DNA from 3 places in the Paenibacillus sp. B2(2019) genome. Region 3 is predicted to be linked to each of the others. Evidence: riboswitches for the same ligand, from Rfam matches in the RefSeq annotation. Region 3 holds a riboswitch; each other region holds the start of a gene.
The links. Region 3 has a riboswitch for cyclic di-AMP ahead of PAENI_RS05790 (hypothetical protein). Riboswitches for the same ligand answer to the same signal wherever they lie in the genome.
Positions count from the first base shown of each region.

Region 1: another riboswitch for cyclic di-AMP. It lies ahead of PAENI_RS29515 (C40 family peptidase); the one in region 3 lies ahead of PAENI_RS05790 (hypothetical protein).
Region 2: another riboswitch for cyclic di-AMP. It lies ahead of PAENI_RS00240 (resuscitation-promoting factor); the one in region 3 lies ahead of PAENI_RS05790 (hypothetical protein).

Region 1 covers NZ_VTZR01000029.1:20,401-30,290, reverse strand. Annotated here, with positions in the region: gene motB (flagellar motor protein MotB) at 1-190, opposite strand, end outside; gene motA (flagellar motor stator protein MotA) at 174-977, opposite strand; gene PAENI_RS29535 (hypothetical protein) at 1,184-1,477, shown strand; gene PAENI_RS29530 (4a-hydroxytetrahydrobiopterin dehydratase) at 1,706-1,993, shown strand; gene PAENI_RS29525 (c-type cytochrome) at 2,085-2,441, opposite strand; gene PAENI_RS29520 (GNAT family N-acetyltransferase) at 2,569-3,054, opposite strand; gene PAENI_RS29515 (C40 family peptidase) at 3,310-3,801, opposite strand; cyclic di-AMP (ydaO/yuaA leader) riboswitch at 3,807-3,948, opposite strand; gene PAENI_RS29510 (C40 family peptidase) at 4,308-4,736, opposite strand; cyclic di-AMP (ydaO/yuaA leader) riboswitch at 4,790-4,928, opposite strand; gene PAENI_RS29505 (hypothetical protein) at 5,143-5,973, opposite strand; gene PAENI_RS29500 (M1 family metallopeptidase) at 5,985-7,991, opposite strand; gene PAENI_RS29495 (YwhD family protein) at 8,095-8,601, shown strand; gene PAENI_RS29490 (AbrB/MazE/SpoVT family DNA-binding domain-containing protein) at 8,703-9,176, opposite strand; gene PAENI_RS29485 (transglycosylase domain-containing protein) at 9,379-9,890, opposite strand, start outside.
Region 2 covers NZ_VTZR01000001.1:46,478-56,367, forward strand. Annotated here, with positions in the region: gene rsmA (16S rRNA (adenine(1518)-N(6)/adenine(1519)-N(6))-dimethyltransferase RsmA) at 1-621, opposite strand, end outside; gene rnmV (ribonuclease M5) at 618-1,169, opposite strand; gene PAENI_RS00240 (resuscitation-promoting factor) at 1,346-2,509, opposite strand; cyclic di-AMP (ydaO/yuaA leader) riboswitch at 2,791-3,020, opposite strand; gene PAENI_RS00245 (TatD family hydrolase) at 3,218-3,988, opposite strand; gene PAENI_RS00250 (HD domain-containing protein) at 4,100-5,383, opposite strand; gene PAENI_RS00255 (AbrB/MazE/SpoVT family DNA-binding domain-containing protein) at 5,688-5,942, shown strand; gene rsmI (16S rRNA (cytidine(1402)-2'-O)-methyltransferase) at 6,267-7,181, opposite strand; gene PAENI_RS00265 (tRNA1(Val) (adenine(37)-N6)-methyltransferase) at 7,178-7,951, opposite strand; gene yabA (DNA replication initiation control protein YabA) at 8,029-8,394, opposite strand; gene PAENI_RS00275 (PSP1 domain-containing protein) at 8,426-9,226, opposite strand; gene holB (DNA polymerase III subunit delta') at 9,366-9,890, opposite strand, start outside.
Region 3 covers NZ_VTZR01000003.1:44,690-54,579, reverse strand. Annotated here, with positions in the region: gene ytxJ (bacillithiol system redox-active protein YtxJ) at 1-203, shown strand, start outside; gene PAENI_RS05820 (glutaredoxin family protein) at 200-439, shown strand; gene PAENI_RS05815 (histidine kinase) at 642-2,966, opposite strand; gene kdpC (potassium-transporting ATPase subunit KdpC) at 3,169-3,777, opposite strand; gene kdpB (potassium-transporting ATPase subunit KdpB) at 3,833-5,866, opposite strand; gene kdpA (potassium-transporting ATPase subunit KdpA) at 5,883-7,559, opposite strand; gene kdpF (K(+)-transporting ATPase subunit F) at 7,572-7,649, opposite strand; gene PAENI_RS05790 (hypothetical protein) at 7,776-8,192, opposite strand; cyclic di-AMP (ydaO/yuaA leader) riboswitch at 8,383-8,572, opposite strand; cyclic di-AMP (ydaO/yuaA leader) riboswitch at 8,993-9,158, shown strand; gene PAENI_RS05785 (hypothetical protein) at 9,292-9,783, shown strand; gene PAENI_RS05780 (hypothetical protein) at 9,800-9,890, shown strand, end outside.

The DNA.
Region 1 (9,890 bases), on a different contig from region 3:
CTGTACCGCCATTAAGAGCAGAACTGAAGGCTTGACTCATCTCTTCGAATTTTTTGGCATCCGTTGCACTCATAGAATACATTACGATGAACAAGGCTACCAGAAGGGTCATAAGATCAGAATAAGGCAGTAGCCACGATTCATCGGCGTGTTCTTCATGCTCTTCGTGTCGTCTAGTCTTTTTGCTCACCCGATCCACTCTCCTTCTCATCATTTAACTTAGCTCGTTCCGAAGGTGTCAGGAAGACAGCAAGCTTCTGATTGATGGCAATAGTGGATACACCGGATTGTATGGACAAAAGACCTTCGACCATCATCATTCGAACTTCAATTTCACGTTTGGAAAGTCGTTTTAGCTTATTGGCGATAGGATGCCATAATACGTAACCTGTAAAGATACCGAGTAGTGTTGCGATGAAGGCAGCCCCGATTGCTGCAGCCAATTTGTTCATATCACTCATATCAGCCAGAGCGGCGATAAGTCCGATAACGGCCCCGAGTACGCCAAGTGTAGGAGCATACATACCTGCTTGTGAGAAAATGAGTGCGCCTGCTTTATGTCTATCCTCTGTGGCGTGGATGTCCTCCATGAGAACATCGCGGACAAAATCCTGATCATTTCCATCAATAATCATCCGCATGCCATTTCTGAGGAAGTTATCTTCTATTTCATCGACTTTCGACTCAAGAGCCAGCAGACCTTCACGCCGTGTAATAGAAGCCCACTCCATGAACATAGTAATTAATTCGGGTTTACTGATTAATTTCTTTTTGACAAAAATCATTTTAAACAGACTTGGAATCTTCTTGACCTCCGAGAACGGAAAGGCCATAAAGATGGAAGCTGCCGTACCCACTAAGATAATAACGTAAGCAGCAGGTGTGGCTAAAGCGTGAAGAGGAGCGTGCTTGAGGATCATACCCCAAATAACTGCAACTAGACCAAAAATTAAACCAAGTATTGTTGAAATTTCCATTATGCACCTCGTCCATGAGATTATAAGATGTGTTCCGACAAAGCCGCGTATATCATCCTTGAAACAGCGGCAAGGCACTCTGTTCGAAACCGAATAACGTATATTCTTATTTATCGACATCATTCCGTTTTTTGTGAAGTCATTTTTTCGGCTATAATGGATAAGGTAAGTAATTATTCATCTGTGGAGAAAACGGAGTGATACATGTGGGTGTAAAGCATGGTAGAGATTACGGTGAAATCCTAACGGATTTGACTGAGGCTGTCGGAAGAATTTCCGATGGGTACTTATTTTTTGAAATGGATCCGGAAGAGTGGCAAGAATTGCCGCAGGAATCCAAGATGGAGGTATGGGAGGCACTGGCTGAGGATCTTTTCTTCGCGCTAGGTAATGAACCTATGATTGAGGTGGGGAGCGGCGTTATCATCTACGATAAGGACACTCACCGCATTAATATTTTAGTCGGAGAAGAGGATTTAGCCTCTGTTGTTTTGATTTAAGAAGAGGCGGCGGCGGGGCGTAATTTGCCCGTAGTTAGTAGCCCGTGTTAAAATTGGTGTAGCCGAGTTATAATCGCTGGGATTCTTGAATACATTTAATCGAAAATATTGCCTTTATCCTGGCACATCCCTTGGACCTCAGAAGCTAAGGGATGTTTTGTTTAACGAATAAGACGAGTAAAGGGACCTGCGGATTTTACTGCAATTTTTAGTAAGGGAGGAAACGAATTGTTATTTACCGAAGAAGAACTGCGTGAGCAGATCAGCAAGCTGGAAGGTTGGAAGCTGGAAGAGAATACCATGGTGCGAAAATATATGTTCAGCCAATATATGAAGGGTATTGCTTTCGTTGATGAAGTAGCCACCATTTCAGAAGCCTTTGATCACCATCCACATATTACGATTGATTATAAGATAGTGACTTTACGACTGAAATCAAATGAGGAAGACGGTATTACAGCTCTAGATATTCGAGAGGCACATGAATTTAATGAAGCCTTTGAGAAAAATCGTTAGTGTCACCTAAACTCATAAATAAACGCCCGTGCGCAGATAGTGAACTATCTTCTGGCACGGGCGTTTTTAGTTGCTTAGGTAGTAGTTACTGTTACTTTTTCTCTGAGAGCCAGAGGGCGACGTTTGCAATCTCCTCAGGGGCTAGCTTTTCTTTAAAGGAAGGCATTTGACCTCGTCCTTTAGTGACGATACTGTAGATTTCTTCAGCATCATGCTGACCGCCTTCATTTTGAAGACTGGGTCCAACTCCACCTTGAAGCTGATCGCCGTGACAGGTGATACAGCTGGCTTTCACGGTTGCTTCGGCCTTTGCCGCATCCAATTGGACTTCCGGCATCGTCGGCTTATTCTGTTCAGCTACCTCTTCTTTACCTGGAAGTGTAAACATAAGTACTACCGCAAAGGCACAGGCGGCAAAAAACAAACCGCTCATGATCCATTTCTGCATCCCAGTTCGTCCCTTCTATGTAAGCTGCTCCCTACATTATAGCTCAAGGTGAAGCGTTATCATAGGGTTTGTGACAAAAAAATGAACGATAATACCATCAAATCATTGAAAAATATGGAATTTAATATTATTTATCATAGACCATGCAATAAAAAGGTTTGTTTCCTGTGGGGGTTAGGCGTTCATACGTATCGGTAATCGTAAATCCACACTTTTGGTAAGTTCGGATCGCCCGCTGGTTCCAGGTCAATACCTCTAGATCAATCTCACGCTCAGGATAACGAAGCAAGGCTGCTTGCACGATTGCATCCATGAATATTTTTCCTAGACCTTGACCGCATAGATCAGGGCGCATACCAATCCCCAAGCGAACAACACCTTCCATTGGAAACAACTGCGCGAATCCACACAAAATCCCTTGCCCATTTAATATGGAGACATATTGCTCATTCCGTAGCTGCGGGTCACCGAACTCGATTCCAAGAGCCTGCATTTGCTCCCACGGCATCCAGCCGTAAATATTATAAGGGGCAGTGTAATCCCAGTTGCAAATCTCTTCCGCGTGACTGGTCTCCATAGGCGCTACATGAAAAGTAACAGAGGGATTTATCATAAGGTCAAGGACCTCCTTTCACGGGGGGACTTAAAATGTCTTATATTTCTAGCTTAAAATACTTATGGTCCTTATAAGGACATCGAAGGCGTTTATGCTTGTAACTAATTATATACAAAAAGAGGCATGGTCGACTCAGAAATTTATGAGGATTATTGTTTTACAAATTCTGAGAGGGGTAAATACTAAATAAGACAAAAAACAAGCTCTTCCCCAAGAATCAACATCTTGGAAAAGAGCCTATGTACGATTTACTTATTGAACATCATCATTATCTTCTGTCTCAGAAGCAACAGAATGATAAGCATCCGTGCTCATAATTCGTTTAGCACCGATGTAGCGTTTCACGTAGTAGCTATCACTCAGGGAGCTAATTGTTACACCGCGTGAGGTAGATGCGTGTGCAAACTTGCCTTCACCGACATAAATACCGACATGGGAGACACCCTTACCACTTGTATTGAAGAATACAAGATCTCCAGATCTTAAATCATCTTGGGAGATAGCAGTACCCATTTGATACTGGGAACCTGATTGGTGTGGTAGGTTTATACCAATTTTATCAAATACATACATTGTAAATCCGGAGCAATCAAATCCATTTGTGGAGATGCCGCCGGATACGTACTTAGTTCCGATGGTCTTGTCGATCACTTTATCCATTTTGGAATCCGCGAAAGCGCTTCCTGCTCCGATGGTGAAAATAATGGAAAAGCTAAGTACTGCTGCTGCTAGCTTCTTCTTCAAAAGTTTATACCCCTTCCGGATGCCTACGAGGTTAGCTTAAGGGTTCGGTTGAAGGTCCCCTATGACCCCTCTAAAAATGGAGGTCAATTCACCCAAAGTTGGTTCCCCCGTTTTCCTAATAGTTAGGAAACTCGGCTGATACTGTTGATTAGGAATAGCTTGTAATCAATACATGACAAAACCTTTGTAAATAACAACTTAATGATTACAAAAATGTTACTAAAATCTTACTGCAGTTATTGTAACAAACAGAGTGCCGCTTGGCAATCGTTTTTAACATAATCATGCAGAAAAATTCGTTTTTTTAAAGACAAAATGCATATGTAAGCGATAATATTAAACTAATTTTTATATTTATTGAAATTTTTATCAAATAAAAGTGTTTAAAGTCCGTTCTAGAGGTGTAAAGAATATAATAAGGCAAAAGAAAACCTGGATTCGATTAAGTCAATAATCAAACCCAGGTCTATATAATGTAATTGTGAGGTTATAGTTGTGGCGAAGTATTAATCGTAGGCTATAGCTTGATATGAGGAAGTACTCATTACTCTTTTAGCACCAACGTAGCGATTGGCCCAGTAGGACTGGCTAAGTGAAGTGATGGTCACGCCATATGAAGATGATGATTGTGCGAATTTTCCGTTTCCAACATAAATGCCGACATGGGATACGCCGTTGCCCAATGTGTTAAAGAAAACTAGGTCACCTGAACGCAATTTGCTTTTGGCTACAGGAGTTCCGACATTATATTGAGCTTTTGAAGTACGGGGCAAAGAAAGACCCACCTTCTTGAATACATACGTAGTAAATCCAGAACAGTCAAACCCGGCAGTGCTAGTGCCTCCGGTTTTATAGGCAACTCCAATTGTCTTTGAAATAACACTGTCCATCTTAGAATCTGCAAAGGCACTTCCTCCACCAATAGAGAACGCCATCACAAGTCCTAGCGCCGCAGCGACGCATGCTTTTCTTAAATTCTTCAAAAAAATTGTACCCCTTCCAATGCCTGTGAGGTTAGCTTAAGGATTCGGTAGAAGGTTCCCCTATGATCACTGCAAAGCGAGATCAATTCACCCAAAATATGGTTCCCCCACTTCCCGGTGCAAGGAATTCGGCGTTTTATGCACCAGATAGTGACTTATCGACATGACTACAACAAATACATGAAGTTATGTAGAAATCGTTTCAAATGATTACAAACTTGTTACCAATGGAACAGGACTTATTGTAACAAAGTCTTTACGATTTTGCAAATCCTCATAATTTGTCTATAACGCGAAAGAGTCCCAGCTCCTGATTCAGGAACCGGGACTCTTATATTATGTTCTGTAATGCTTCAAATTATTGTGGAAATGCTTTACTTTGCCATAGATGATATTGAGCTGAAATTCCCCACATTTTGAAGAGTGTTGAGGGCAGTGATGAAAGTTGACGAATAAGAAGTGCTGGTAGGCCAGGACAGAAGATACCCGTTATTCCGCACACTAGCAAAAGGATCAGGCCTGCTGCACCAAGTACGATTGAAATTCCTATTGCCGGAATCAGTGACTTCAAGCAAATGAATAAGGAGGAGAACATCCCCGTGCCGCTGGTATAACCAAACTGCATATATAGAAGGAACAGGCGCACGATAAAGATGTATATAAGCCATGCCAATACGTATGGAACTAGATGAAGTAACAAAGAGTAGTTCAGAAAGGAGGACAAGAATAGCCCGTACATTTTTGGAGCAAGCCAGTATAACGGAAGTAGAGCCAGCACCCATTCGATTAGACTGAAGATAAACACTGGAAATCCATAAAGCTTCATACCGGGAAAAAAGAACAGGCCACGCTCTCCTTTTCGCTCCTGATGGAGTTCATGCAGTAATCCTGCCCTTATGAAGGGGGAGAGTAGCAGTCGTAAGACAACAAGCCCTAGGAACATCCATAACCAAGTACGTATCGCAGGATCTGTGTTCAAGCTGAACTGCCCTTCGACATAATAGAGTAGTCTGCCCATTCCGCTGCCTCCAGCGTCTTTATCTGGATAACGTAGTAGAATTGGAACGATAGCAGATCGGATGAAGCCGTACATAAAGTAGCCCCAGAGCAGTCGGTAGATGAAGAGCAGAATCAGAATATAAAATTGCTCCTTCATGCTTTGCCAGCCGCGGGTTATCGATGTTCTCACAATCATTCACCTCACCAGACAAGAGTTCCGAGCACGGTTTCAACTAGTTTAGTTACACTTAATGTCCAGCGGGAGAGCGTTTTGGGCTCTATTTCCGCCAGTCTGAAGTTATTAAGATGTTTGTTTTCTAACAGAATGGTATGCTCAGGATCAACCTCAGCAGAGAGCAGAAGCTTATCGCTTAACAATTGGAAGGTAGTCTCAGCTCCTTCACCGCTCCAGACCCGCTCTGTAGCAGAGTCATCGGCGAATGTGAATTTAATGGGAACGTCAACGTAATGGCTCCCTTTGTTTGTAATCTTTACTATGGATTCATAGCTCTGAGCATCGCTGTTGCCATTCTTTTTAATCGTAATCGTATCTACTGAGAAATCAGGAGCACCACCACCATAAATATAATCTTCGAAATAAGGCTGCCATGATTTTTTGGTTACCTTCTCAATGACTTTTTGAAAATCAGACGTAGTGGGGTGCTGGAAACGGAATTTACGTGCGTAAGTGGACATGATGCTGTTCATTGCCTTAGTGCCTACTTGGCGTTCAATATCCTTAAGTACTAGCTTTCCGCGAATATACACATTCCGGCTATAGGATTCTGCCCCGGCATATTTCCATGTTTCTAAATTTAGCGGCTCTGATTTGGTCACCAAGCTGGACTGAAGAGGGAGATTCGTTTTGATGCCATATTCTTGCTCCATGAGTCTGTCTTCAGCATAAGAAGTGAAGCTTTCATCTAGCCAAGCCTCTTCGAATTCATTGCTGGCTACCATGCCGTAAAAGTATTGATGGCCAATTTCATGAACGACGGTTCTTTCAAGTGAGGTGTCAGGAGAAGAGTCTGTGGCTCCAAACGCTGTAATGAGTGTTGGATACTCCATTCCTCCAGCCCCATTCCCCTCCTTAGGCGGAACGATAATAGACAGAGTCGAGTAGGGATAAGGACCATACCATTTGCTGAAGTAGGTCAGAGCTGCCTTAGCGGCCTGAAGGTATCGTTCCTTTAAGTCTTTGTGTAATGGATCGAGATACACCTTAATCCGTACACCAGGCACTTCTGGCGTAGAGAAGGCTTCTTCGGCTACTGTAAAATCAGGGGATGCCGCCCACGCAAAGTCATGGACATCGTCAGCGTAGAACTGATATATTTTCTGATCTTGCTTTAGCTTGGCATTCTTCACAGGAAATCCGGTCGCAGCTACCGTGTAGTCGGAAGGAACCGCAATCGTTACATTAAAGATGCCAAAATCGCTGTAAAATTCAGAGGTGCCGTGGTACTGATGCAAATCCCAGCCTTCCTCCTTAACCCCGCGTGTGCCCATAGGCTCGTATACACTAAGTTTAGGGAACCATTGCCCAGCCATCACGAAATTGCCTGATGCGCCCATACGGGCAAATATTTTGGGGAGCTGGACCTCGTACTGGAGTTTAAGCGTGACACTTTCTCCACCATTAACCGGCTGTGGGAGATGTACCTTTAGGAGTGTCTTATCGTTGACGTTACCATCATCGGGTTGTACAAATTGCACTCTTTGCATTAGTGATGTTCCTTCTGTTGTGCGCAAATCGGTTAAAGTCATACTTCCGAAGCCGTTCTCTGGCATGGTGTCACCTCTGAGCGTTCCTCCGGACTCCTTCATAAAGGTAGTATCTGATGAAGCAAAAGCATTTGGATACATATGAAAATATAGATCACTTACCGGTTTTACACCGGGGTGTGTCCAGGTTACCGTCTCAGAAGCGATTAAGGTTTCTGTATCAGGAACAAGCTGAACATCGATGTGATACTCGACAACTCGTTGACTTAATGCCTCTTCTGCTGGAACGGGGGCGCTTTCAGGCAGTGTCTGTTGTGGTGCAGCTGCAGGAGCTATGCCGCTTGAGGACTTGGCCTCTTTTGAAACAAAGCTAGTAACAGAAGATGTGGAGTTATCCCCCGAATAGACCCATATGCCTCCTAATAGCACGAGGGTGGCCAGGGTCGCAAAGATGATGATGTACCTTAATGACAGTGACTTCATAGTGTGATTCCTCCCGTGACAAGCATCTACGGGATGTATATGTTTGCAATCGCCGCATTATTAGCTAAAATTAAATTATTCGTAAGAGGAAGGGTGTGCACTCGTGGACAACATACAACCGGAGGGCAAGAAACAGATTGCCTTAAATATTGTGAATGCCAAAAGTAAACATAAAGGCTTTGGAGCGGGCTCTATAGAGCTCAATAACGTATCGCCTGTCATTATTGATGGCGGTGAAGCAGTCATTGATATTGGTGCCATGCATGCCAAGAGTAAGGTTGAAAAGGGGATTAAATTCTCCATGAACCGTGAAGATGTACCCAACGGTAGACAGGTTTGGGTAGTATGGGTAGCAGTGGACCGTACACAGGATAGTCAATTCTATGGCGGAATAACGGCCTGTGAAATGTGGATCGATACGGAAGCACGTCGCGGTTGGAAAATTCTCGCCGAGCATGTCAATAAGTTGGATGCTGCTCTAAAACGCAAAATCGATGTGGGAGGGCTTGGCGCAGTTGAAAAAGCTGCCCTCAAATCCCTCTTGATCTCTCATAATGAGGCATGGTGGACTGCGTCCTCCGATGAGCTTAAGGCTGCACTGACCGAGTAGGAACGAATTACCCGGACAAGGTTACATGATACAGAAAAAAGGCTTCGACATCCTGAAATAGGAGAGTCGAAGCCTTTTTGAATTGAACACAATGAATTAGTTTACGATTTTCCTGCCGTACTAAGTTTGCGTTTGAGTTGACTTACTCTGGCTTGACTGATCCCAAGAATTTCAGCAAGCTCTTTCTGATTGGCATATGGATGTTCTTCTATGGCCCGCTCCAGGCGTTGGCACATATCCTCTGTCTTCGTCTTCCGGATCGTGTTGCTGTGTTCTGACACTTCGCCTGCAAAATCTTGGCGCGCCTCAGGCACTTGAGACATGCGTTCAGGGTCGGCAATTTCTTTTAGACAGCTACTGCAAATAAATTGCTCTTTATAGTAGGTGACATGGTCGTGGCTTCTGCAAAACGTACATTCTGTCGAGGTGTACTTCCTGAGTATGATGGTGTTATCGTTTAATATAAAAAATTCGATAGGATCACCAATGTCGATATTACGAGTCATACGGATTTCTGCGGGAACCACAATTCTCCCAAGACTGTCTAAACTCCGGATCATGCCTGTATCCTTCATCCCATGTCCCTCATTTACATCTTTATATTTTGGTTGCTACTAACTATTATAGCAGTAATTGTGAGTTAAGAGAATGGGGTGAATATAATTAATGAAGCGGTTACATCCTTTGTGGGAGAAGTGAAAATCGAGTTTGGCCATCCTATGGATTCTACAATAAATAAGTAATAAAAAAGAAAAACCTCTTCAATTAATGAAGAGGTTAATTCAACCACCAGCGTTTAATATTGTTCCACAGGGAACGACTTTCTTCAGCAGGATCTACTTTGCTTTGTACATCATCGACAACGGGAGCTTTGCCGTGTTGATCACAGTATTCGGTGGGCTCAGTTCCACTAATGAAAGTCTCCAGTTCTTTTTCGGGACAGGCTGCTGTAGCTAGCTTACCGGATTGCGGATTGATGTATACACTGACTACGTCATCTGGAATGGGAAAAATCTTAGGCGGGATATTTTCCAACGCTTTTTCAGTAAACTCCGCGAAAATTGGAGCTGCCCGTCGGCCATCGGTAGTTGTGATGTCGCGCCCCTTGTCATATCCAACCCAAACTGCAGTGGACAGCTCGGGGGTGAAGCCTACCATCCAGCCGTCTGTATCCGTAGTTCCAGTCTTGCCGGCTACCGGACGTTTGATTATAGAAGCTACGCGATTTCCTGTCCCCCCAGTCTCAAATACCCCCTCCATTAAACGGGTCAACACATAGGCGGCAGAAG
Region 2 (9,890 bases), on a different contig from region 3:
TACAGCGGACTCCACATTAGGTTGAGGAATGAACACCGTACGCGGCACAATGCAGACGAGCTCAGGCTCGCTGTAGTACTGCACGGCAATGCTAAGGCTCCCGTATTCCTTTCCTCCCGGAGAAGCGGCCATACGCTCCGCAACCTCTTTCTGAATCATTACAACGATGTTATCAAGCGGAAGCTTCTCTTCGAGCAGCTTCATCAGAATCGGAGTAGTTACATAATACGGCAGATTGGCAACTACGCTTACCTTGTTCACGGATGCAAAATCTTCTTTGAACAGCTCCTGCAGATTTACATTCAGAACATCATCATTACGAACCTTAACATGCGGATAAGGGGAAAGTACGTCCCTTAAAATAGGAATCAGCCTACGGTCGATCTCCACAGCGGTCACCGCACCAGCGGTTAGCGCCAAACGCTCCGTCAGGGCACCAATCCCAGGACCGATTTCCAATGCCCCTGATTCGCTATCTAGCCCAGCAGCGTCAACAATCTTGTCCAATATATTTTGATCAATCAAAAAATTCTGTCCTAAGCTCTTCTTGAACTTGAATCCATAACGTTGAATAATTTCTTTCGTCCGTTTTGGAGTCGAAATTTCCTCTCTACCACTCATGAAGTAATGCCCCCCTGATCAATTTGGGCGAGAGCTCCGGCAAATTCCTCCCGCGTAATTCCAAACATCGCCAGCCGCTTGTACAGCTGCTTGCCATTACAATATCCGATTCCAAGCAAATTACCAAGTGCCATACGTCTTTCAGCTGCCCGAGGATGTACAAGCATTCCAGCGGCCATTAGATCATCAAGTCCAATTAAAGCAGGTGCACCTTCAAAAGAGGTATGTACATTCCGCAGCGCATGACGAATCGCCTCTGGAGAAGCGTTCTCCACACCAATATCTCCCTTGCGGGTTGCGTCCTTCTCCGGAATGAAGGCATGCTTACAGCCCGGCACCTTTGCGGACACAATCTTACGAATTCGTTCACCCGCGTGATCCGGGTCAGTAAGGATAATCACTCCTCTACGCTCCATAGCAAGCGCGATCTTCGCAATTACGGTCCGGTCTACAGCCGAGCCCCCTGTTTCGATCGTATCTGCTTCTACAGCGCGTTTAACAGCGACGGTATCACTCTTACCTTCAACGACAATTAATTCCTTAATCATATCTCTTGACTCCTTCCAAAAAAAGCAAAAAAGAAGAGGTTTCGCTCCTCTTCTTTTGGTTAAAGAATGTATAAGTGATGAGCGGTTGCTCTGCGATCAACGAAATGATCATCTGGCGTTCCTTAACGGTTATCATCACTATAGCTTATCAAAGAATAATTTGCAAAAGCTTCAGCCTAGTTTAACTCCGGCTTCACAGGTCCAATCACATAAACGGTACGTGATTTACGACCGAAATTACGGACATGGCTCAGTGAATCGTAATAGACATCTACTTTATTGCCTTTAATGGCACCGCCAGTATCTTCTGCTCGGCGGAATCCAAGCCCCTCGATATATACCCACCAGCCAATAGGGATTACATTCGGGTCTACCGCAATTGTACGACCTTCCGTTACGCGTGTTCCGGAGGCAGTTTTGGTACCAATACCTGGCTCTTCTGATGAATAAGCTGTCATGGAGACGTTCTTAATCATCTTCTTGTACTCAAAGTCTACGCCAGCCTTGCTTGTGACGTTATTAGTCTTGGCGCTAACCTTAGCCGTTTTTGAAGTGGTGTTTGATTTGGAAGTTGTTGTAGTCTTAGCTACAGCCGGCTTAGGAAGTGCTTTGGTACCAACGGCAATAATCTTATCTTTCGTTACCGTTTGTACTTCCTTACCAATCATGCGCATAGAGGCCAGTTCTCCGTCTTGGTAGATCTTTTCAATATGCTGAATCATGACGCCTGGTTTGCCTGCCTGTGCCACTCTAACTGTTCCCACAGTAAGGGAGGGGTCTGCTGTCTTAATGACTCTGAAGGGTAAGTTAGTTGTTCGCTGTACAGTCTGTTTGTTGATGCGAACAATCTTAACCTCCATGTTTGCAGAAATGGTGGTGTCTAACGAAGGGAAAATCTTATCATGACCTTCTAGGGTAATGCCCATTTTCTCAATTGCTTTACCAATTGTGTCTTCGGTCGTATATAACGTTTTTGTTGCTCCATCCGCAGTAAGACTAATTTTCTGCGCACGATTGATAACGACACGGTCACCGTCTTTTATTTCATCACTCAGTCCTAAAGATAGTTCATCATGCGGCTGCAGCGAAATTTGCTCTTTCTCCAACACATCACCAAGAAGCGCTTCCCGCGTTTCAAGCGTCTGTGTTTGCCCGTCTATTACTAAAAATAATTGTTTGTTACTTTGACCGTGTACGTACAGCAGAATAAGTAGCGCGATAGCGACTGAAATCACGCCTGCAAGTAAAAGTACGCGAGTATTTACTTGCTCCCACCGTAATGCGAAAGACCTGCTGGATGACTGCGAATCATGGGATACTTCTGGTTGGAATACGCCCATTCTCTCCATCCTCCTTACATAGCCCCGTCGTCAATTGTATATCATGAGGACTGAATTCCTTTGACGAAACTATTTGAGATTGTCACAGGACACGCACGTAATAACTTAGCGTCTCCTGCTCATGGATCGCCTGCTCGGCACAGCTACTCCCACCCCTGTTATATAACAGTATGTGGGCAACATTCTATTTATTCAAAAATAAAAAAGCCTAAAAAGAGTTCAACTGAGGACTCTTTCGTGGCTTCTCCAATATCAGAATAGAGAATGCTTGTGCACGAGGTTGCCTCTCTTACTTGCGCTTACGGGGTTAGCTGTCGGGTTCGGACGAAAGAGAGACGCCCTATTTCAGGTCACCCGCTCATGGCGGTTGCCCTTAAATTCACCCCAAAGACCACGTGAAGAAATCAAATACTGTCCTACGGCACGTCTAAACCGTATTTAAAATACAGGCATGCGGCAGGTCAATATTGGTTCCCCCGTTCTCCATACGGAGACTCAGCGAGACGATCCATGAATCAATGGCTGTCACTATAACACAGCTCACATCACTGAAAAGATGATATCCTGTTTTGATGCATGTTGTAAAGGACGATTCAACCACGTTTACGCAAAAATATGGTTAAAATATTGTAATATTCAGCCGTTTTTATATTAAAAAAGTTTAATATATCGGCCATTCTCTATTTTTCGCCTGTTTTGCTCCCGTTTTCACTCAATCCCAAATCGTTCCAGTGCGTTCGCATACGTTATTTTAGCCAATTCTTCCCATGTTAACCCTTTAATTTCAGCTGCTGCCTCTGCTACAAGCTTCACATGAGCGCTCTCATTTCGCTTCCCGCGGAAGGGGTGTGGAGTCAAATATGGAGCATCGGTTTCGATCAATAATCGGTCTAGTGGGGTCTGCGCAAGCACTTCTTTTGGCACTCTTGCATTTTTGAACGTAATGGGTCCTCCAAAGGATAAATGAAAACCAAGATTCAAGCACATTTTAGCTGTTTCCCAGCTTCCTGAGAACGAGTGCATCACGCCTCCAACCTCATTTGCTTTTTCCTCCCGTAAAATCCGTACAACATCCTCATGGGCATCACGATCATGAATACAAATCGGCATATTTAGTTCACGGGCTAGTCCAATTTGCTTGCGAAAAACTTCATGTTGCACATCCTTGGGAGAAGTATCCCAGTAATAATCCAGTCCGATTTCACCAATAGCCACTACTTTTTTATGACTGCATAGAGAAGCGATCCAATCGAGATCTCCTTCTTTCATATCAATTGCATCCTGAGGATGCCAACCCACTGCCGCATAAATATAATCATAAGATTCCGCCAGCTTCATCGTTGAGGGAATCGTCTCCCGATTAAATCCGATATTAATCATCTTGCTAACTCCTGCTTCTACAGCACGAGCGATAACTTCTTCGCGATCCTCGTCGAATTGAGGTGCATCCAGATGCGTATGTGTGTCAAACAGAAACATTTTAACCCTCACTCCTTGTTCTTTTTTAAATATAAGACAATATAAGTTTCAAGCTATCCGTTATATCTTATATTTCTACTCTTCTTGTCATAAATCCCATATTTTCTTGTATTATTTTGCAAAAATCTCTGCAATAGAAGCAGGCAATCGCGTAAGCGCATTTCTCAACTTATCCTGAGGAAAATAAAGATGATATCTGCCACGGTGAATGCCGCTAATAGAACGCACAATATCCGACACCTCTGAAATTTCCCGCAGATGATCATGCCGATCAAGCAGCAGAATTTGTTTATTGTCAAAAGCTTCTCCCGGACGGAACACATCATAGGGCAGATCTGTCGGAAAATCAATCTCCAAATCATATTCTGGGTGAAGTCCGGCTGCCGCAAAACTGCTGCGAATTTCAGTAATCATATCTGTATCGAGATTCTCCACCTCAACATATTTATACAGTTTACGATGAATAAAACGGGTACACAAGTCACTTAGTAGCTCATCTTTCTCAAGTGTCCACTGCATAAAAGCCGTCTGTACCAGTGCTTCATCTAGCATTAAATATTGCTTCACTGTCACCTCACCACGGAACAAATCCTCCAGCGGATTAATCATGAAACTAAAATTGTACCCCTCTTGGAAAAGCTCCTTGGCTCTACGGAAAATTTGTCGCAAAATAATCTCTGAGCTACGTGTCACCGGATGAAAATAGACTTGCCAGTACATTTGATAACGCGACATTAAATAATCTTCAATGGCATGCATTCCCGATTCTTTTACAACAATTCGACCATTATAAGGACGCAGCATTCTTAAAATCCGATCAATGTCGATCGTCCCATAGTTTACACCTGTATAGTACGCATCACGCAGCAAATAATCCATGCGATCGGCATCTAGCGGACTGGAAACCAGATTTACAACAATTTCATGCTCATAAGTTTTAGCGATTACAGAGGCTACTTTACGAGGAAAATCCTCCTCCACATCACGCAAGATCTCAGTAATCTCTGTGTCCTCCAGAATAATTCGACAAGTCCAATCCTCATGATTCATTTCAAAAGCTTCTTCTATAGAATGGGAAAATGGACCGTGTCCCAGATCATGCAGCAAGGCCGCACACAAGGTGAGCAGACTTTCTTCAGGAATCCAATCCTTATACCCGCTTCGTTCAAATTGCGAAATAATTCTACGTGTAATTTCGTACACCCCTAGGGAATGAGAAAACCGACTATGCTCTGCGCCATGAAAAGTGAGATACGAGGTACCCAGCTGGCGAATTCGGCGTAAACGCTGAAATTCCTTTGTATTTATTAGTCGCCAAATAATAGTATCCTGCACGTGGATATAATTGTGAACCGGATCTTTGAAAACCTTTTCTTCTGTGAGCGGCTGCTTCATGAGATCAACTCCTTTATTAAATTTAATATGATATTAACCAATATAAGTATATAATAAGTAATTATGTCGTACTTTGTCGAATAGTGACGTTTTTAGTCTTGGTAAATCGACAAAGTTTATTTTTTCACTTTTTTTAGAATTCGTGATTGTTATAGGGAATTCAAAGTTTTCGTGAAAAAGCACTTATTTAACAGATGAAAAAAGGTTGACTGTTTTGGGAATCGTTGGTATTATAAATATCATAAAACAGTGAACAATGTCGAATAATGACGTTTTTGGAACATTGAGAGGAGTAACGATTGTTATGATGAAATCAACAGGAATTGTAAGAAAAGTAGACGAACTTGGGCGGGTAGTTATTCCCATTGAATTGCGCCGTACTCTTGGCATTGGTGAAAAAGACGCACTTGAAATTTACGTTGATGGTGAGCGCATTATGCTTAAGAAATATGAGCCTGCCTGCATTTTCTGCGGCAACGCTGAGAACGTAACTTACTTCAAAGGAAAAATAGTTTGTCATGAATGCATTTCTACTATCCCTACCCCTGTGACAAACTAAAATAAATAGTATATAATAGAACTAATCAAATTGTTAATTCTAACCTTTTCATATCTCCTTGACCTCCCGTGACCGCGGGAGGTATTTTTTTTCTGCAATCACCTGTGTTTCCCGCCCCAAAAGGTGTCTATAAGGATTTACTCCCCCATGACACCTAATAATGATGGGTAATGTGGTGAGAGCATGAAGTAAAACGAGTTTTTACCATGATCTGGTCTATCTTGGGCTTCCTTTTGGGAACCACCTTCAGGCTAGAATCTCGTCAGCTTTGTAATATCCTTCGCACCTTGTTAACCTCTTAGAATTAGAATCCGTCAATAACACTTACTGCTGCTCCGCTTTATCCAGAAGTGCGTTATAAATATCCCGCTTTGACACACCACGATCAGAGGCTGCTTTTTTCATAGCTTCTTTACGCGGCATATCTGCTGCTTCGTAATGAGCAACATGTTCTTCAATACTTAACTGGCGCCACCAAGCCGATTCTGCCATTTCAGCATCTTCCTTGCTCTCGCCTTCAACGACGATAACATACTCACCAAGCGGTGGATGTTCAGCGAGCCAATCCGTACATTCCTCGATCGTCCCACGAAGAAACTCCTCATATCTCTTCGTCAGTTCACGAGCAAGCACAATTCGTCGATTGCCAAATGCTTCATGGAGATGAGCCAGTGTCTTCACCACGCGATGTGGAGATTCGTAGAACAGTATAGTCCCTTGCGCCGAACGAAGTGGACTTAATACCGCACGGATATCTTTCCGTTCTCGAGGTAAGAAGCCGATAAAAGTGAAAGTAGTCGTAGGCAGACCGGAGGCAATTAATGCTGACAAAGCTGCGTTAGCTCCTGGTATAGGAATTACTGGTATACCGTGACTTATGGCAAGGGCTACAAGGTCTGCACCAGGGTCGGAAATGGCTGGTAAACCGGCATCGCTGACGAGTGCCAAATTTTTTCCTTCTATTATATAGCGGATAAGTTCAGGTCCACTGGCAGCCTTATTATGCTCATGATAACTGAACAGCATAGAGGGTGTAATTTCAAAATGGCTCAATAATTTCCGAGTTTGTCTTGTATCCTCAGCTGCAATAATATCGCATTCCTGCAATGTACGGACAGCACGATAAGTCATATCCTCTAAATTACCGATGGGTGTTGCCACCAAAAAGAGTGAACCGGTTGATTCCTGCTTATGTGTATTGTTATTGTTCTGAAAACTGCTTTGGCATGATATCGTCATGATTTACCCTCTTTAGCACCATAGTAGATGTCCATAATTTCTGGACAGTATTGATTGTCCTCATTATATACAATGAGTGGTGGATGTAAACGAACCTCCGGCTTACCATCACGTATCGCTTCAATTAAAACCATATTCGCTTCCAGATGCGCACGTGGATGTACAAAGCGAATAATCTTAGGCTCGAGCCTATATTTTCTCATAAGACTAATAATATCGACCAATCGTTGTGGCTTGTGAACCATACTTACCTTTCCACCGGTGCGAACCAGTCTCACACAGGCTTGAATGACCTCCTCCAGCGTACACCCGATTTCATGACGAGCCATAGCCTGATGAGTGTTCAGCTTGAGGTCACTGCCGTTAAGCGGCATATAAGGAGGATTGACTGTTATTGCATCATATACGCCATGTCCTGCTACTTTATATAACTCACGTAAATCGCCTTCATGGATCACAACCTGATCCTGTAGCCCATTTAGAGCCACGCTACGCCGAGCCATATCCGCTAAACGGGGCTGAATTTCAATCCCTTCTATAGAAGCTTTAGTTCGGGTCGTCATCAAAATAGGAATTACACCATTCCCAGTACAAAGATCCAGGACTCTCCCACGAGGCGGAACGCTGGCGAAACGCGCAAGCAGTACAGCATCCATAGAAAAGCTAAATACTTCGTCACTTTGAATAATTCGCAAGTCATGCGTTAATAAATCATCCACCCGCTCCGTCGGCAACAAAGGAACAGATATATCGTTAAAAGAATTTGTCATGTAGTAATCTCCTAAATGTTTTGTTGAGCTAAAATTCAAAAAAAACCGTAGGATCAATCTCCTACGGCTGGATATCCTCATTTATTAAGAAAAGAAAGACAGAACAGACAATCACCTTCCGTGCGTAAATGTCCAAAATAAACATTACAGATGTGAAAGCCTTCATGGTAAAGCCGGGCCAAGTTGTCATAACCTTCCCCGACAACCTCTTCTGTTCCCTCTCCGGCAGCTAAAAGAGCTTCCGCCTCCGCAGAATCTACGGTAGGATCCAAAGGTGCATCCCGCTTTAAAATTTTGCGAAGCTGTTCATTCTCCAGAGTTAACCTCTGATTAGCTTCCATCAGTTCTTTTACCGTCTGTTTCCATTCTCCAAGATTGGCGCGCATCGTTTCCATCTGTGCTTCCATATCCTGCATGTGTGCAAATATATTTTTCTTCTCCAAGTTTCCACCCCGAAAGTAACCTTATAATGGTTTACTTGACGACAACATCATCCATTGGAAGTTCCTTAACTTTGCCCACTTCAAACAACTGTACATGAACCGTACGGCTTCCGGCATTAAGTCCTACTACTTTGCCATCACCCAATGAGGTCACGACAATCTTGCCGACCGCTGGCATTTCTTCCTTTACACTCTCATAATTGTCATGCTCAAATTTCAAACAACACATCAGACGTCCACAAAGTCCTGAAATCTTCGTCGGATTAAGTGACAGGTTCTGATCCTTCGCCATTTTAATGGATACGGGTTCAAAATCCCCTAACCAGGATGAACAACAAAGTACTCGCCCACAAGGTCCAAGTCCACCTAGCATTTTAGCCTCATCACGCACCCCAATTTGCCGTAGCTCAATGCGGGTCCGGAAAATACTTGCTAGATCTTTAACCAATTCTCTAAAGTCGACCCGTCCTTCGGCCGTAAAGTAAAATATAATCTTATTACGGTCAAAAGTAAACTCTACATCGACGAGCTTCATTTTGAGACCATGGTCGCGTATTTTATTTAAACAGGTGGTAAAAGCCTCTTTAGCGGCCCCTTTGTTCTCTTCAACTACGCGTGCGTCGGTTTCTCCGGCAATACGCATCACTTTTTTGAGGGGCAAAACTACGTCGGATTCTTCCACCTCTTTTTTGCCTACGACAACTTTACCGTATTCAACCCCACGTGCTGTCTCCACAATAACATATTGATCCCGTTCAATCGGAAAATCAAGTGGATCGAAATAATATATTTTACCCGCTTTTTTAAAACGGACACCTACTACGCTGTACAAAAATTAACCCCCTTGTTTGCCGGTAAAAGGAACCTATGGGCATGTCCGCTCCCTGATGATCCATGCTTGTCCTTCCTCGTCTGTTAAAACGATATTTCCAGGTAAAGCGACATCCGGAGGATATATCATAACTAATCCTTTAACTTTCCAGTCGGATTAAAAACTGCTCCAGACACAACTGGGCATTGGCATTGGATCGCAGCTTCTTAGTGCTCTCTGCAGCAAATCCCATATAAGCCACCCATTGTTCCGCACTCCGCTCACGGGCATGCCTGGAAATAAAGTCTAACTGATCTATGAAAACGATACTCTCATGCTTACGATACAGGAAGTAAAGCATATCTTTAAACCACAGATGGAACATGCTGAAGAAGATATCCAAATGTTCAGCGAGTCCGGTCTTGAACAGCTTCTGCCCAGCAGTTGCTACAGCGGAGCTGCCCTTGCCTAAGGACTCCTTAGCTAATTGTAACATTACATTTCTCATTTCTGCAAACCAATTCTGTTCCAAAAGTTTCCTGCAACCATCAAGTCCTGAACTAAGTGATACTGCACATCGAGCTAAGGGTATGGGAACGCCCTCACTTGCCAGAGCTTGGAGCATAATATCCGGGTTTAACGGACTAAATGGAATCCGCTGAGTCCGCGACTGAATGGTTGGCAA
Region 3 (9,890 bases):
AGGCTTATCTGAAGGATGCGGATACTGCCGCTGCAGTGGTCTTAGTCATCGAGGATCGTCCCGTTTCCAATCAAATTGCTGAGGATTTTGGCATCAAACATGAATCTCCACAACTCTTCCTGCTTGAGGATAATGAGGTTCGCTGGAACACTTCCCACTGGAAAATCACAAGAGATGCTATCAAAGAGGCTGTGAACCAATGAGTGAGCCAGTGATTGTCTATTCAACCGCAGGGTGCAGTGACTGTAATTTGGTTAAAAATTATCTTACGGAGCAGGGTGTCCCTTTTGAAGTAAGAGATGTTATGACCAGCACAGTCTATCAAGAGGAAGTTGAGAAGCTTGGATTCATGGGTGTTCCTGTCACTGTAGCAGGGGATCAAGCGATCAAGGGATTTAATCTTCCTGCGCTCAAAGCACTCATCGAAGCTGCCCAATAATTAAGCCATTAAACTATTCAGTACATGATGTAATTCATAGCTGCAAAAAAGGGTATCCTCATAGCCAATAGGCTTGAAGGTACCCTTTTTTCAAAATATAAGAATCTATAATTTTCACGCTATACATTATTCTTATATTTCTCGCATAAACGCTTACCGTCCTTTAGGGACGCCGAAGGCGTTTTTACTTGTTAGTCATAGTCTATGCTTCCTCACGTATGAGATCTGCCACGACCAGCACATCCACGTTTCTGGCAGAACGCAGAATCTGCTTGGTAACATCGCCGCGGATACTTTTTCGCAGCCATGAGCGTTGTGATTGACCGATAATAATCTGAGTGCTTTGCAAAGCTTGAGATCTTTCAAGCAGCAACGACGCCACTCGGGCGGGGAGCCCGCTCTCAATCATCTTGAACGTTCCACCCAGTCGTTCCGTTAATTCCTTTAAATCATTTATACGTTTATCATATACGGGTCCATTTTGTTTAAATTCCTGCACATACGTAACATACCAGCAAGCTTTTAGACGATATGCAATCCGAAAACCACGCCGAATTAAACGCTCCGCATGATCCCCCAAGGTGATACACACATATATAACTTCCTGACGCCGCCAAGGTCCCCGTAACGAACCAACACGTTCCCAAGATTCTAGCCTTTCATCAACATCATCAGCAATTTCCCGCAACGCCAGCTCCCGAAGGGCGATCAAATTCCCGATTTTGAAAAAAGCCCCCAGCGCCTGATCCACCTTGGCCATGGCATATATTTTTCCATCCTTCATTCGCTCTTGAAGCGTCTTGGGTGATACATCGATAAGCTCTACCTCATTTGCCCGCTGTAGAATGCTGTCCGGAAAAGTCTCCCTTACTCTAACTCCTGTAATTTGCTCTACGGCGTCATTCAGACTTTCTAAATGCTGCACATTCACGGTAGAAATCACAGATATTCCCGCATCCAGCAGCTCCATAACATCCATATACCGCTTCTTATGTTTGCTGCCTGGCATATTGGTATGAGCGAGTTCATCCACTAGCACGACTTCTGGATTACGCTTAATAATTGCTGCCGTATCCATCTCCTCAAGGATAGTCCCGCGGTACTCCATACGTAGACGCGGAAGGGTCTCCAAATCGCCAATTTGTTCAAGGGTTTCTTTGCGGCCATGCGTTTCAAGGAGTCCTATCACGACATCGATCCCTCTCTTCAAGAGATCGTTTCCTTCACGCAGCATCTTGTAAGTCTTGCCCACACCGGGAGCAGCCCCGATATATACCTTAAAGGTTCCTCCGCGAATCGCATCGATTTTATCCTTTACTTCCTGACTGCTTAACCTGTGATAGGCATCCGCTTTCCGTTCATTACGAGTCTGCCGGGTTGGAAGTACACGTTCTCCCTCACGGTCTGCGCGATCCGCCACGAAGAACACATCCACACCTCGGATTTGCTTCAGTAACGAATTAGCGATTGAGCCTTTCCATAATTCCTGCCAAGCGGTCTGCTTGGAGTGTCCCATAACGATTCGGGTAATATTGTGTTCGATCGCGTATTTTACCAACAGACGTGGGATCTCCCGCTTCGAGCGAAAGGTGATCTCCTCCATAGAGGCACCAATCTTCTCGGTCAGCTTCCAGAGGGAACGCTTAAAGGTAGCTGCTTCCTTAGAAAGGGTGAGACCCTGCTTCCAGAATGACACCACTGACAGATCCCCATTTAACCGCTTGGCAATCTGCTGTCCACGTCGGATATGGATCGAGCCGTTCCAATAATACTGCGCAGATACCAACACCTTTTCTGCGATCCCCGAAGCTCCCTGCAACCCTTGTTCTTCCCGGTGTTTCTCCAGCGAATCATTAACATCCTCAGCGACCATCCGAAGTGCCAGCTCCCGCAGCTTGCTTAAATTACCCTTGTTAAAAAGCGATCTCTGCTGGTGCTTCCCTAAATGTCCATCGGACAAGCGCTGAAGTATCTTTTCTGGAGTCACATCAATTAGAACGATATCATCGGCAAGGGTAAGCACCTCTGCAGGAAGGGAATGCTCTACCTCAATCCCGGTCCACTTCCGCACTAAATCCGCAGCACCCTCCAGTTCGTATACGTTTACAGTTGTAATGACACTAATCCCATTGCTCAATAAATATTTGATATCTTCCAGTCTTCCAGACCTCTCCGCACCCTCGCGATTCTGGTGAGCCAAGCCATCGGTTAGCACAACTTCTGGATTACGTGCCACAATAGCAGCTACATCAAGATCCTTCTTCTCTATATCTTTCTGAAACCAATGAATACTTGGTATCCGTTCCAAATCGCCCAGCTGATCCTTAGTTTCTGGACTCTGATTCGTCGAAACCGCACAGATCACAACATCGATTCCCTGCGCTTTTAGCGCCTGGCCCTCACGCAGCATCTGATACGTTTTGCCCGACCCACTGACTGGACCGATATAGATCTTCAGACGTCCCCGATGCAGCTCATAGATAGAGAGCAGCAGCTCCTCCGGCGTCTTCCTCCGGTATGTTCCCATCAAGACCACTCCTTAATAACCCCGATCATGCATGTACCCTTCTGTTCCAAGAAGAAACGACGTTGTCGTCCTTCAAAGATGACAGCCGTTTCTCGTAGAAATATAAGGATGATGTATAATGTAAAACTTATACTTTCTTATATTTTAGAAAGCAAGATATCCCTGCCCGATTCTAGTAATCTGGCAGGGACATTTACTATATTTATTTGTTCGCTAGTTTCAGTAGATCCATGTTCAGCTTCAACACATTGACCCGTTCTTCACCAAACAACCCTAAGTCACGACCCTCGGTATGCTTATTTACGAGCTCTTCCAGCTGTGTCGCAGGAATACCGGTTAAATTGCTAATCCGAGGAATCTGCACCATAGCTGAAGCTGGTGTGATATGCGGATCAAGCCCCGAACCCGAGTTGGTGACCAAATCAACTGGCAATTTGTTCACGGGCACATCCGGATTATCGAGCTTCCACTGCGTAATGAAATCCTTTGTCCGCTGCAGCATATCCGGATTGGATGGAGCGTAGTTATTGGAACCTGAAGCTTCTGCTTTATACTCAATACTAGACACACGACCATGAAATAAAGCTGGATTCGTAAAGTTCTGCCCGATGAGTTCCGAGCCTACAACTACTCCAGCATCATTCTTAAGCAAGCTGCCGTTCGCCTGCGACGGCATTAGAACCTGGGCAAGCGCTGTAGTTGTCAGAGGATAGATCACTCCGCAGAGAACAATAAATACTAAACTTAGTCGCACAATAATAAAGAAATAAGCACCTTTCGATGATGATAACTGCTCTTCAGTGTCCTCCATGGAGTTTCCGTTATTCACGATGCTCTCACCCTTTCAATGATTAGTCAACACGTCGTTAAATCCATACACTTACGATCATATCAATGAGCTTGATGCCAGCAAATGGAACAACCACTCCGCCTAGCCCATAGATAAATATATTGCGTCCAAGCAGCTTCGTAGAACTCATAGCTTTATACGACACACCCTTCATAGCCAGTGGGATGAGCAGCGGAATAATAATCGCATTAAATATTAAGGCGGATATTATAGCCGAGCTTGGCGAGCCTAGTCCCATTACATTCAGGGCTTCCATTTCAGGAATGGCGAGCATGAACATCGCCGGAATAATAGCGAAATACTTCGCGATATCATTCGCGATACTAAAGGTTGTTAACGCGCCCCGCGTCATCAGCAGCTGTTTACCAATCGCTACGACCTCTATAATCTTCGAAGGGTCAGAGTCCAAATCGACCATATTTGCTGCTTCCTTAGCAGCTGTAGTGCCGCTATTCATGGCTAAGCCCACATCAGCTTGTGCAAGGGCAGGGGCATCATTTGTACCATCCCCAGTCATGGCAACCAGCTTACCCTCGTTCTGTTCGCGGCGAATGACTGCTATTTTATCCTCAGGTGTACTTTCAGCGATGAAATCATCTACCCCCGCTTCACGGGCAATCGTAGCTGCGGTCAGCGGATTGTCACCCGTACACATGATGGTCTTGATCCCCATTTTCCGCAGCTCATCAAACCGCTCTTTCATGCCTGGCTTTACGGTATCCTTCAAGTAAATAAGTCCATAGATCCGATTGTCTACCGCAACCGCTAACGGGGTCCCCCCCATCCGGGCGATGGCATCAGAATTACTGTCGAGGTTCGCGGGAATGACACCGCCTTTCGACTGTACCCATTTCTTCACGGAGTCTACCGCACCTTTGCGTACGCAGCGTCCATCTTGCAGGTCAATACCACTCATCCGAGTTTCGGCCTTAAACTCTACGAATTCGCCACCTTCAGCAAGCTTGCTGTCATAGCTGCGTTCCAGCTTTTTGGCCAGCTCAATTACAGAACGTCCCTCAGGCGTCTCATCCTTTAGGGAACTGATGGCCGCCCATGCCGTAAGCTCCGCTTCGGATTCATTTCCGACTGGTACAAATTCACTCGCCATCCGGTTCCCAAAGGTAATCGTACCGGTCTTATCTAGGATCATCGTATTAATATCGCCGGCAGCCTCAACTGCCTTACCCGACATGGCGAGTACATTAAACTGGGTCACCCGGTCCATACCCGCTATTCCGATTGCGGAGAGTAGCCCCCCGATTGTTGTCGGAATCAGACAGACCAACAAGGCGATCATGACGGGAATATCAAGATCAACACCTAGATAAGTTGCAATCGGCCGCAAGGTCACTACTACAATCAAGAAAATCAGCGTCAGACTGATCAAAAGCGTATTTAGCGCGATTTCATTAGGTGTCTTCTGACGTTTCGCCCCTTCAACGAGGGAAATCATCCGATCTAGAAACGACTCACCAGGATCACTAGTAATTCTGACTTTGATCTCATCACTGACGACCCGCGTGCCGCCTGTAACGGAACCAAAGTCCCCACCAGCTTCCTTGATTACAGGTGCAGATTCACCTGTAATCGCTGATTCATCTACGGAAGCCAGCCCTTCAATCACTTCACCGTCACCAGGGATGAGTTCACCCTGACTGACGATGACGATATCCCCTTTACGCAGTTCGGAGGAGGATACTGTTTTCACCGACCCTCCAACCAGTTTGTTGGCAGTGATATCTTGTTTCGTTTTCTTAAGCGAATCAGCTTGGGCTTTACCGCGGCCTTCCGCCAGTGCTTCAGCGAAGTTCGCAAACAGCACTGTAAATAGCAGAATGAACAACACTGTGATATTGAATCCTATCGATTGCTCAGCATTAAAATATCCAGGAGCCAGCACCATGAGGAGTACAATGATCGTACCGACCTCTACCACGAACATGACTGGATTTTTGATTAGCGTTACTGGGTTAAGCTTTATAAAGCTATCCTTTACAGCGCTTAGGAGTATGGGTCCCGTCAGCAGCTTTTTTCTTTTTACAGTACTCATCTTATTCTCCCTCTTCCTACCGTAAGGTTAGATATTCTGCAATGGGGCCGAGTACAATGACCGGCAGGAACGTCAACGCACCGATAATCACTACTGTACCAATCAGAATTCCCGTAAACAGTCCATTGTCTGTGCGGAACGTGCCAATCGTCTCAGGAACCGGCTTCTTCTGAAGCAAAGAACCTGCTACCGCCAACATTGCGATAATAGAAACATAACGACCTAGCAGCATGACAATCCCGGTTGTAACATTCCAGAAGGTTGTGTTGTCCGCAAGTCCTTCAAATCCTGAGCCATTGTTCGCGGCAGAAGAGACATATTCATATAACACTTGGCTGAGTCCATGGAATCCAGTGTTCGTAATCGCCCCTTGCCCCAAATCGGTCAGGAACGCAGCTGCAGTTGGCACAAGGATAATGAACGGATGCACAAGGATCGCAATGGCAATCAGCTTCATCTCCTTGGCCTCTATCTTCCGTCCGAGGAACTCCGGTGTCCTGCCGACCATCAGACCGCACAGGAAGACACCCAGAATCGCATACATCAGCATATTGATCAGTCCGACACCTTTACCACCGAAGACATTGTTGAGCATCATCAGTGCAAGAGGCGTAATGCCTCCCAGCGGCGTCAGCGTATCATGCATATTGTTAACACTACCTGTCGTAGCTGCGGTTGTTACTGAAGTAAACAAGGAAGACTGCGGTATGCCGAAGCGCACCTCTTTACCTTCCATGCTACCTTGTGAAGATTCGATTCCTAGTGCATTGATCGCCGGATTACCTTTTGATTCAGCATAGAAGTTTAGGCTTAATAGCAGAACAAACAAGGTCATCATTGCGGTAAAAATTACCCAGCCCTGACGTTTGTTCTTGGCAAACAATCCGTACATATAAGGGAGCGAAGCTGGCAGCATCCACATAGAGAGAATCTCCAGAACGTTCGTAAGTGGATTAGGGTTCTCAAAAGGATGGGATGAATTGGCCCCGAAGAAGCCGCCACCATTCGTGCCCAGATGTTTGATCGATTCTAAAGAAGCTACTGGACCGATAGCAATTTGTTGTGTTTGGCCCTCTAGTGTAGTGACTTCAAGTGATGGCTTGAGCGTTTGTGGCACATGTAGTCCTACCAGCACCAATGAAACTAACAAAGCTAGCGGAATGAACACACGAATATGTGCTTTGACGAAATCCTCGAAGAAGTTCCCGACTGATTTCCGTCCCGTGATTCCTCTGACAAAGGCAACCGCAACAGAAAATCCGCTCGCTGCAGATGTGAACATCATCATCGTGATGACAGCCATTTGTGAAAAATACGAAAGCCCCGTCTCCCCGCTATAATGCTGCAGGTTCGTATTGGTCATAAAGCTGATCACTGTATTGAATGAAAGCGTCTGTTCCATATCCGTAATTCCATTCGGGTTTAACGGCAATCCCCGCTGCAATCTAAGAACAATGTAACTGAAAGTAACCAATACGATATTTGTTAACACAAAGCTGAGCGCATACTTCTTCCAAGACATTCCGTCCCGTTTTTTCAGGCCGATCAGCTTATAAATTCCTTTTTCCATGCCTCCAAACCATCGATCCGTACGGTTCGGTTCATTAGAAAATACATAATATAAATACGTGCCCATCGGCTTAACCAGCAAGATAAGAATTACGATTACAGCAACTATTTGCAAAATGCCCATGAATGCCCCTCCTTAAAATTTCTCCGGATGAATCAATGCGTAAACCAGATATACAAACAAAAGTAGGGTAACAGCGATTACTAGAATCACAACTTATCCCTCCCTGTATCCTCAACTACACCTGCGCACCAGCGCATAAATCCATAAAACAACCCGTAAATTACAGCTAACGAAGCCACCATATACAGATCCATCATATCTCCCGCACTCCTTCTTTTATCCTTGATGAGGTGATTTATCGATTAGAAAATCAGCATCACCACTGTGAGAATAGATTACATAACTTGCACCAAGTCTTTTATAGACCAATCTAGGATTTATTGAGCTTGTGATTACAAAAATCGGCTGTGTCGTCCAGGTGCGGCACATCTGAATGTAGCGGCAGCATAACGTAAAGCTGCTCTCGAACAGATATACCCGTCCTACCGGGAACGGCGGGCGAAACCAAGTATTCTGATGGCGGGTATCAACTAGAACGACTTGTTCAATCCCCATCTCTTCGAGTAGGGCCTTCTCAGGCAAGTTGTTGGTCAATCCGGCCATCTTAATGCCTCTGAATTTTAGAAGCTTAATAAAATGTTCGCCTGCCTTCGTTGGCGCACATACCAGTACATATTCATTCTGATCTGTCATCTCTTATTCTCCTCAAATGCTTTGCTTGTAAGATCAGAGCTTGATCACCCTGATCTTGAAAGAAAAGCTACCGCTAATGATGAATATAACGACCTCTTCGTGAGGTTTTCCATAAATGCTTTGCTTAAAAAAGCACAGCAAAAAGCCACAAAGGATTCTCCTCTGTGGCTCGCTAGCGGTCACATTGCACTCATCCTCTCTCCATACGCTTACGAGGTTAGCTGTCGGATTCGGGCGGTGAGAGTCGCCCTACCTGTATAGATGCGAGCTCACTCGCACCTTCTACAGGATTCACCCCATAACCGGCTTCCGACTCTCACATCGTCTGCCGATTGTTGGTTCCCCCGCTTTCCTTATCGGAAATTAAGCGGATCAAATATTCGATTGTTGTTGAAACAGGAGTAATCATACCCTTATGCAGGAAGAATTGTAAAACCTGATTGATGCCAAAATAATGCAAATTAAAAACTATTTTCGTATTGGATAGCGCTTACTTGATATCCAATCTCTCTATATCTCTTGTTTACTCGAGTTTTAATCCATTAGCGAAAAGCGGGCATACCATGTGATTTTATTCACCACAAATGTAGAAATCTCAAAAAATCGCCTTTATAGGTAAGAAAACAAGAAGTCGAGATTAAGCGAGGAAGAAGCCCGATAACTCGCAATAAATACCTATTTGGTTCCCTTTTCCGTCGTAGTAGGCAGGATTTGGTTTAAATCGCGCTCAAAAGAACACTTTCTGTTTTTACAGAAACACCTTGAAAAGAGTATGATTCGGGTTGAATCTATTTCACAAAATACATTCAACGCTGAGTTCCTGTATTTGCAGGGAACGGGGGAACCATCAGGCCACATGGCCTACTTGGGGTGAATCCGAAGGAGACTGTCCAAGTCTCACATAGGTAGGGCGACTCTCACCGTCCGAATCCGACAGCTAACCTCGTAAGCGTAAAGAGAGAGACCCTTGATCCGCCACGCTTTGGCACAGGTGTGTGTATACCTGTATTCCAAAACCGCAGCAGAGGTCCTCCTCTTGCTGCGGTTTTTGCGTTACCTGAATCTATAGGGTGATAGCATGCTGGACGGGGTGAAAGGAATGAAACACTATTATTGGGGAACTCAGCAAGGGCTACTTGAGCCGATAAGTCTAAATTATGTTTGCTTTGGAGCGTTGTGGTTCGAAGAGGATCATCACAGAACTATTGTCGGCTATGCTTTTGGTCAGAAGCAGATTGAATCACTTCGCCATTTCAGCAGCCCATCTACCTGTGAATACTGTATGGACCGAACAATTATATACGAAATATATAAAAGTATCCGAGAAAAGCAACAGCTGCAGGATTGGTCAGCACACCAACGTTTTCCGTGGCTCACCGCTTTTAAGGAACCGTGGAAAGATGTTGCTGTCGGTTGGTACGTAATGAGATCCCGCAGCACCTTCCCCTTACATTTATCCGTTATACGCAAACAGAAATTCGGACTATGGCTGGAGCATGCCGCAGTCTGTGAGAATGAAGCTGAAATGCTCGCCTGTATAGAGAAGGCTAACGTCATTCACCATGTAGATCTTAAGCTTTTGGAAACCTAAGGAGGAGAAACCTGTCATGGACCAGCGAAGACTATCTCGCATAGAAGTATTCGTCTTTGATTCACCTGAACCTATTCACTATGGAATGGAGGCTGATCAAGGCAGCC